One region of the Kribbella sp. NPDC048915 genome, then DNA from elsewhere that is predicted to be linked to it. Evidence: riboswitches for the same ligand, from Rfam matches in the RefSeq annotation. Region 1 holds a riboswitch; the other holds the start of a gene.

Region 1 (4,426 bases):
GCCGAGCTCGACAGCAACACTCACGGCGGCGAAGGCGACCGCCAGGCCCAGCACGAAGTACCGCACCCACGCCGGGACTCCACTCGTGACGGCGGACGGCGACGTCCGCCGGTACCAGCGGTGGAGCCAGACCGCCAGGACGAGACAACCGCCGAGCGTGCTCACGTACTGGAGGACGCGGCTCACCTCCCAGCCCGCCGTCACTTCAGCGCCGAAGAATCCGGGAAAGCGGCGGACGAAGTACCCGTCCCAGTGTGTGAAGGCGTCCCAGATCACGTGCGTGAACGCGCCGGCCACGACGGAAACGACGGTCCACAGCACCGGCGCGCGACTCGGCTCAGGCAGGCGCGCTGCCAGACCTCGTGGAGCCAGAGCCACCAGCGGCCGCCGCAGCGCGAAGTGGAAGACGAGCAGCAGTAACAACGCCAGCAACGGGTCCAGCCAGAGCGCCGACGTGACCTTGTGCGTGAGCGTCAGCGTGAGGTTGCCGTGGATGTACTGCGTCGCGATCTGGTACAGCGGGCCGACGTACAGCAGGTCCGGGGCGACCGCACCGGCCACCAGTGCCGACGCCACGAACGGACGGCGGACCAGTGGAAGGACGGCCGCGGGATGGGCAAGGGGGAACGGCATCGCGGCAGCTTAGGGGTACGACGGGTCGTGTTACGCGCCCGTGGTGCCGTCGAGCTGCTCCCGCAAGAAGTCGGCGTGGCCACAGTGCCGCGCGTACTCGCCGATCAGGTGGATGTAGATCATCCGTAGCGTCGACTCGGTGTCCTTGAACGTGAAGCGCTCGTCCAGCGAGCGGCCGGCCGCGGCCTCGTCGGAGAGCTTCCACTCGTGGATCAGGCCCTCGTACGCCGCTTGCGCGTCGGCCGGATCGATCAGCTCGAAGTCCGCGTCCTTGCCGAGCTCCGGCGCGAACAGCGGCTCGGCCGGGTCGTCGGCGAGGTGGATCCGGAACCAGATGCGCTCGACCTTGGTGAGGTGCCGGATCAGTCCGAGCAGTGAGAGGTTCGACGGCGGTGACGGCCGCGTCGCGAGCTGCTCCGCGGTCAGACCGGCGCATTTGTAGAGCAGCGTGGTCCGGTAGAACTGCAGATAGCCCGCCAACAGCTCGTGTTCCGGTGCAGTCAGCGAGCCGTCCGGTCGGTCGACCTGCGGCGCAGTCCACTCGGCGTGCATCCCACTATCCAACATCAGACTCCAGCCACCGCACACTTTGTTTCATCCACTCCCGCGGATTGGTGTCGAGGTATCGCGCCCAGTCGGGCTCACGCTCGCCACGCAGCCAGGCGTACCGGCCGAGCGCGTAGCCGTACATCGCCTCGGTCAGATAGCCGAGCCGGCGGGTGCCGTATCCCCGGCGCCCGGTCCGATAGAACTCGAAGGCCGCGTTCGCGTTGAAAATCCCGAAACCGAAGAACACCGTGAACAGGTCCGTGAGCGGCTCGCCGTCGCGGCGATCCGGGTCGATGCGCTGCTCGCCGAGCAGTCGCTGGTGTGCGAGCTCGTGAGCCATGGTCGCGATCAGCCCGACCGGCTGCGTCGTGTCCGCCATGTCGACGGTCACGACCGTCACGCCGTCCCGCCGTTGCCAATGCGCGGCCGCCCCGGACGACGAGGACTCGAACATCGGCAGGTTCTCGAGGAGCTCGTCGGTCTCGACCGGCTGCAGGTCCAGCCGGACTCGGCCGGGCGGCACCTCCAAGCGGTCGCACATGATTGCGAACAACTCCCGGACGTCGTCCTCGGAGCCGGTGTAGCCGGCCGGCAGGAACGACCGCTCCGGAAGCACCACCTCCCGCCGCAGCACGTCCGCACCGAACTCGGCGACGTACCAGTCGAGGTTTTCGTCGATCCACTGCTGCTCCACCGGCCGGACCGGACAGCTGGCTTTCTTCCACCACATCCCCCACCACCTCCTGCCCGATCCGACGCACCACGACCACCACTTGGTTGCAGTCTCACGATACGTTCATGTATCTCACATCACGAGATACCGACTGGCGGCGGTCGTGGCCCGTTCGTTACCGTTCTCGGCAGGTCATGAGCGCCAGCGTGAAGCCCCGGCTTGCTGGCCGGCAACCCTCCTCCGCGGTGGGGTGCCCCGGGTGAAGACCAGGCCGTGCGGATACCCCGCTCGGCAAGTGCGGACTTCTCTGGGAGCAGCATCATGTCGATCCTGTCCATTCTCGAGCCGGCCAGTGCGACGACTCCGCGGCGGACGATCGCCCCTCAGGTCACCGGCGCCATCCCGGCCACTGTCGGTTCGGACCTGCTCGTCCCGCTCGCGGACGGCCGCGTCACCGACTACGCGAACTTCGACCACGGCGCGAGCGCCCCGTGTCTGGAGTCCGTCCGGGCGAGCGTCGAGGCCGCGCTGCCGTCGTACGCGTCGGTGCACCGCGGCAACGGATACGCCTCGCGGATCAGCACGCAGTGGTACGAGCGGGCCCGCGCCGAAGTGCACGCGTTCGTCGGCGCCCGGGCCGAGGACCAGGTGATCTTCACCCGGCAGACCACCGACGCACTCAACCTGCTGGCCCACGCTGTGCCGGCCGACGCCACCGTCATCGTGTTCGAGTCCGAGCACCACGCCGCCCTGCTGCCCTGGCCGGCCGAGCGGACCGTGCGGCTCGCCGCGCCGTCCAGCCCTACCGACGCCGTGACCCGGGTTGCCGACGCGCTGCGCGAGGCGCCCGAAGGTCCGCGGCTGGTCGTGGTGACCGGAGCGTCCAACGTCACCGGCGAGATCTTCCCGGTCGCCGAGATCGCCAAGGTCGCCAAGGCACACGGCGCCCGGGTCTGCCTCGACGCTGCCCAGCTCGCCCCGCACCGCCCGGTCGACATCACCGCTCTGGACGTCGACTGGGTCGCGTTGTCCGGCCACAAGCTGTACGCCCCGTACGGCGCCGGTGCGCTGATCGGTCGCTCCGACTGGCTCGACGCCGCCGACCCGTACCTGTACGGCGGTGGCGCGACGCACGCCGTCACCGATGACTCCGTCGTCTGGTCGACCGGCCCGGCTCGGCACGAGGGCGGCTCCCCCAACGTCATCGGCGCCATCGCACTGGCCAGCGCCTGTGCCGCGATCACCAAGCACCGCGACGCCATCGAGCAGCACGAGCGCAGCCTGCTGGCCCGCCTGCGCACCGGGCTCGCCCAGCTCGACAACGTCACGACGTACTCGATCTTCGGCGAGGACGCCGACCGCGTGGGCACCGTCTGCTTCACGATCACCGGTCTGACCTCGACGCTGGTGTCCGCGGCGCTGAGCGCGGAGTACGGCATCGGCGTCCGCGACGGGAAGTTCTGTGCGCACCCGCTGGTCGGCCACCTGCTCGCCGACTCCCCCGAGCACGGTACGGCGGTCCGCGCCAGCCTCGGCCTCGGTACGACGCGCGAGCATGTGGACCGGCTGGTCGCCGCCGTACGGACGCTGGCCACGACCGGTCCGCGCCGGGAGTACGCGGAGAACGCCCACGGCTGTCAGCCGGTGGACGATCCCCGCGACCTCGAGGCTCCGCGGATCTGGTGACGACCCCGGTGCCGCAGCCCTCCTACTGCTCGGGAGGCTGAAGGCCTACATGGTGAGCAGCGAACGCCAGCAGGTCCGCCCACTCCGCCGCGACCATCGCGGCGGGCTTGCCGAAGCCATGGCCGGTGTTGACCTCGATGCGGGTCAAGACGGGCTGCGGACCGGACTGGGCATGCTGCAGTGCCGCGATGAACTTGTGGCTGTGCAACGGGACCACGCGATCGTCGTGGTCCCCGGTGACGACCAGCGTCGCCGGGTACTCCGTGCCCTCGCTGATGCGATGCAGCGGCGAGTACGCCAGCAGGTCCTCGAACTGCTCCGGATCGTCCGGAAGACCGTAGTCGGACGCCCACGCCGCCCCGACGGTGAACTTGTGGAACCGCAGCATGTCCAGCACGCCCACACCGGGCAGGGCGACCGCGAACAGATCGGGTCGTTGCGTCATCACCGCACCGACGAGCAGTCCGCCGTTGCTCCGACCGTGAATCGCCAGCTGGGCCGGCGTGGTCACGCCGGTCTCGACGAGGTGCTCGGCGACGCCGATGAAGTCGTCGAAGACGTTCTGCTTGTTCTTGAGCCGTCCGGCATCGTGCCACTCGGAGCCGTACTCGCCGCCACCACGCAGGTTCGTGATGACCAGTACGCCGCCCGCCGCGAGCCAGGCCGGCCAGCCGGGCCGATAGTCCGCCTGGATCGGGATGCGGAACCCGCCGTACCCCCACATGAGCGTCGGGCGCGGCTCGGAGAAGTCCAGGTCGGACCTGGTGATCAGGAAGTAGGGCACTGGTCCGCGCTGACGCGTCACGGTGACCTGCGGCGGCGTGAACCCACCAGAGCCACGCACCAGCTCCGGCAGTGCGCGTACCTCGGCCGTGTCGGCGTGGA
Region 2 (4,426 bases), on a different contig from region 1:
CGGGTGTCGAGGGACGGCGGTCGAGGGTCGTGATCACGGCCGCGACCCGGGCGAAGGCGCTGGAGCGGACGCTCGAGCTGACCGACTCCGCGGAGATCGAGAGCAAGCTGCGGTCGCTGCCGGGGGTCGGGGTGTGGACGGCGGCCGAGGTGCGGCAGCGGGCGCACGGTGACGCGGATGCGTTCTCGTTCGCGGACTACCACGTGTCCCGCAACGTCTCGTACGCACTGATCGGCGAGGAGCTCGACGACGACGGTTGCGCCGAGCTGATCGAGCCGTACCGCGGGCACCGGTTCCGGGTGCAGCGCCTGCTGGAGCTCGCCGGTGTCGGACACCCCCGGTACGGCCCGCGCAAGTCGCTTCCGACGCACACGCCTGGAGCCACGCATCGACTGAGGTAGCCGTGGGAACCTGGTCCGCACCATGATCGACGGAAACGGTCTGTACCTGGTGGCGGGTCTCGCCCTGTTACTCGGAGCCGTGCTGCCGCGGCTGCTGTCCCGGTACGCCGTGTCCGCGCCGATCGCCTTCATCGGCGCGGGTCTGCTGCTCGGTCTCGTGGTGGATCAGACCCACCTCAGCCCGATCGCCGAACCTGAGCTGACCAAGCATCTGGCCGAGCTGACCGTGATCGTCGCGCTGATGGGTGTCGGCCTGGCGATCGACCGCCCGCTCAGCCTGCTCAGCTGGGCGGTGACCTGGCGGTTGCTGTTCATCGCGATGCCCGCCGGGATTGCCGCGCTCACCGGCGTCGGCTGGCTGCTCGGACTCGCGCCGGCCACCGCACTGCTCGTCGCGGCCATGCTGGCGCCGACGGACCCGGTGCTCGCCTCCGACGTCCAGGTGGAAGGTCCGACGACCGGGCCGGACGCCGAGCTGGACGAGGACGACGAGGTGCGGTTCGCGCTCACGTCCGAGGCGGGGCTGAACGACGGGATGGCGTATCCGTTCGTCTACCTGGCCATCTTCATCGCCGCCAAGAGCCTGTCGCCATGGGAGTGGGTCGCTTGGGAGGTGGTCGGGAAGTCCGTGCTGGGCGTGGCCATCGGCTTCGGCGCCGGCTGGTTGCTCGGGCGGATGACGTTCTCCGCCCCGGCCCGGAGCCTGCGGTTGTCCGAATCGAGAGAGCCGGTGCTCGCGCTGGCGATGACGTTGGGTGTGTACGGGCTCACAGAGGTACTGCACGGGTACGGGTTCATCGCGGTCTTCGTGGCGGCGCTGACGCTACGGTCGGTGGAGAGCAAACACGAGTTCCACGGCGAGCTGCACGACTTCATCGGTGAGCTCGAACACATTCTGACCTGGGGTGTTCTGCTGCTGCTCGGCGCTGCGATCACGGCTGGGTTGCTGGAGCCGCTGACATTCAGCGGTGTGCTGATCGGCGTACTGCTGGTGTTCGTCGTGCGGCCGCTGGTCGGCTGGCTGTCGCTGGCGCGGTCCGGGCTGAGCAGGTCTGAGCGGTGGGCGACGGCGGCGTTCGGCGTACGTGGCGTGGGGTCGGTGTTCTACCTGGCTGTAGCCGGGGCGTACTTCGAGGACGAGTTGCCGTGGCTGTGGGCGACATTGGGCTTCACGGTGGTCCTAAGCGTGGTGGTGCACGGTGTTGCGGCGACGCCGGTGATGCGCTTCCTGGAGCGCCGCAGCTGAGAGCGAAGCCAGGGGCGGCGCTGAGATCGCGCGTCTCGGATGCTGGGAACGAAGAACACAATATGGACCCGATTGGGTAATCTCGGGGGAGCTCATCCAGAGGGACTGAGGGAAACGGCCCGTTGACGTCCCGGCAACCCTCCCCGTCGAGACCCCCGTCCGGGGCGCTCCGCGAGGGAACGGTGCCAAATCCGTCCCGCGCCGAGATCCGGCGACCGGGGAAGATGAGGAGGGAACCTCACTCATGAGCCTGACCGCCGCCGGCACCCACACCATCCGCGAAGGTGCCTTTGGCAACGGTACGCACCTCAGCTGTCGCGCCTGTGGCGCCAAGTCGCCGCTCGGCCCGTTCTACGCCTGTATGGAGTGCTTCGGTCCGCTCGAGGTCGGATACGAGTACCCGACCATCACGCGGGAGCAGATCGAGGCCGGCCCCAAGAACATCTGGCGGTACCAGCCGCTGCTGCCCGTCCCGGTGGACGTGGCGAGCTTCCCGAACACCGAGCCCGGCTACACCCGGCTCGTCGACGCGCAGAACCTGGCCCGCGAGCTCGGCCTGCGCAAGCTGTGGGTGAAGGACGACTCCGGCAACCCGACGCACTCCTTCAAGGACCGTGTGGTTGCGTCAGCCTTGAGCGCGACCCGCGAGCTCGGCATGAAGGTCTTCGCCTGCCCGTCCACCGGCAACCTGGCCAACGCCGTCGCCGCGGCCGCCGCCCGGGCCGGGATCCGCTCGGTCGTGTTCATCCCGCACGACCTCGAGCGCCCGAAGGTGATCACCACCGCCGTGTACGGCGGCACGCTGGTCGCCGTCGAGGGCAACTACGACGACGTGAACAAGCTCGCCTCCGAGATCGCCGGTGAGGAGGAAGGCTGGGCGTTCGTCAACGTGAACGTCCGCCCGTACTACTCCGAGGGCTCGAAGACGCTCGCGTTCGAGATCGCCGAGCAGCTCGGCTGGCGGCTGCCGCAGCAGATCGTCATCCCGGTCGCGTCCGGTTCGCAGCTGACCAAGATTGACAAGGGCTTCACCGAACTCGGCAAGCTCGGCCTGGTCGACGCCACCGACTACAAGGTGTACGGCGCGCAGGCGACGGGTTGCTCGCCGGTGGCGCAGGCGTTCCGCGACGGCCACGACGTGGTCAAGCCGGTGCGCCCGGACACGATCGCGAAGTCGCTGGCGATCGGCAACCCGGCCGACGGCCCGTACGTGCTCGACGTCGCCCGCCGGACCGGTGGCGCGATCGAGGACGTCAGCGACGACGAGGTCGTCGAGGGCATCCAGTTGCTGGCCCGGACCGAGGGCATCTTCGCCGAGACCGCGGGCGGCGTGACCGTTGCGACCCTGAAGAAGCTGATCGCGACCGGACAGCTCGACCCCGAGGCCGAGACGGTGATCATCAACTCCGGCGACGGGCTGAAGACGCTCGACGCCGTGGCCGACCGGGTCGGCCCCAAGGTGACCATTCCCGCGTCGTACGACGCCTTCGTGAAGGCAGGACTGCAGTGAGTGTGAGCGTTCGCGTCCCGACCATCCTGCGGCCCTACACCCAGGGCGCGTCCGAGGTCTCCGCCGAGGGCGGCACCCTGACCGAGGTGCTCGACTCGCTCGACGCGTCGTACCCCGGGATCAAGGGGCGCGTCCTCGACGAGTCCGGCGAGCTGCGCCGCTTCGTCAACGTGTACGTCGACGACGACGACGTCCGGTTCGCCGAGGGCCTGCAGACCACGATCAAGGACGGCGGCCAGGTCTCGATCATCCCGGCCGTCGCCGGCGGCTGCTGAGAACTGCTGACATAGGCTGCTCGGGTGCGAGCGGTCGTGGTCGAGAAGTACGGCGTACTGCCGGAGGTTCGTGAGGTACCCGAGCCTTCGGCGGACGCCGGATCGGTGGTACTGCGGGTCGCGGCGACCGGATTGTGCCGGAGCGACTGGCACGGGTGGATGGGGCACGACTCCGACATCGTGCTGCCGCACGTGCCAGGGCATGAGCTGGCCGGGACGATCGCTGCGGTCGGGGCCGGCGTCACCGGGTGGGCGGTCGGGGACCGGGTCACGACGCCGTTCATCTGCGCTTGTGGTGAGTGTGAGCAGTGCCGGGAGGGCAACCACCAGGTTTGCCCGCATCAGTTGCAGCCCGGGTTCAACTACTGGGGTTCGTTCGCGGAGTACGTCGCCGTACCGTATGCGGCGGTGAACCTGGTCCGGTTGCCCGACGAGATGGATTTCGCCACCGCGGCCGGCCTCGGGTGCCGCTTCGCGACGTCGTTCCGCGCCGTACATCAGGTCGGCCGGGTCGTCGCCGGGGAACGGGTCGCCGTGTTCGGCTGCGGCGGTGTCGGGCTGTCCGCGGTGATGATCGCGTCCGCGCTGGGTGCCGAGGTGATCGCGATCGACACCAACCCGGACGCGCTGACGCTGGCCCGCGAGTACGGCGCCGCGCACACGATCGCGGCGTCCGCCGAAACCGTTGCCCACCTGCGCGACCTGGGTGCCCCGCACGTCACTATCGACGCGCTGGGCTCGAACGAAGTCATCCAACAGGCGCTGCAAGCCCTGCGCCCGCGTGGTCGCCACGTGCAGATCGGTCTGCTTCCGCAAGGCGTCCAGCTGGACGTCAGCCGCCTGATCGGCCAGGAACTGTCCTGGCTCGGCAGTCACGGCATGCCCGCGCATGCCTATCCCGAAATGCTCGCCCTGGTTGCCTCCGGCAATCTGACCCCCAACCGCCTGGTCACTCGCACCATTACTCTCGAAGAAACGCCGGAGGCGCTGGCGG

The links. A riboswitch is a leader RNA that binds a small molecule or an ion and turns the genes downstream of it on or off. The one in region 1 is predicted to bind S-adenosylmethionine.
Region 2: it holds a riboswitch for S-adenosylmethionine, as region 1 does, so the genes downstream of both, thrC (threonine synthase) here and AB0B82_RS30745 (aminotransferase class V-fold PLP-dependent enzyme) in region 1, are expected to answer to the same signal.

The regions. Positions count from the first base shown of each region.
Region 1 covers NZ_JBEZFT010000092.1:6,856-11,281, reverse strand. The annotation lists gene AB0B82_RS30760 (DUF4184 family protein) at 1-633, opposite strand, end outside; gene AB0B82_RS30755 (DinB family protein) at 664-1,185, opposite strand; gene AB0B82_RS30750 (hypothetical protein) at 1,190-1,912, opposite strand; SAM riboswitch class IV at 2,046-2,159, shown strand; gene AB0B82_RS30745 (aminotransferase class V-fold PLP-dependent enzyme) at 2,177-3,541, shown strand; gene AB0B82_RS30740 (prolyl oligopeptidase family serine peptidase) at 3,564-4,426, opposite strand, start outside.
Region 2 covers NZ_JBEZFT010000091.1:11,614-16,039, forward strand. The annotation lists gene AB0B82_RS30625 (DNA-3-methyladenine glycosylase 2 family protein) at 1-401, shown strand, start outside; gene AB0B82_RS30630 (cation:proton antiporter) at 424-1,647, shown strand; SAM riboswitch class I at 1,737-1,878, shown strand; gene thrC (threonine synthase) at 1,892-3,157, shown strand; gene AB0B82_RS30640 (ubiquitin-like small modifier protein 1) at 3,154-3,432, shown strand; gene AB0B82_RS30645 (zinc-dependent alcohol dehydrogenase family protein) at 3,457-4,426, shown strand, end outside.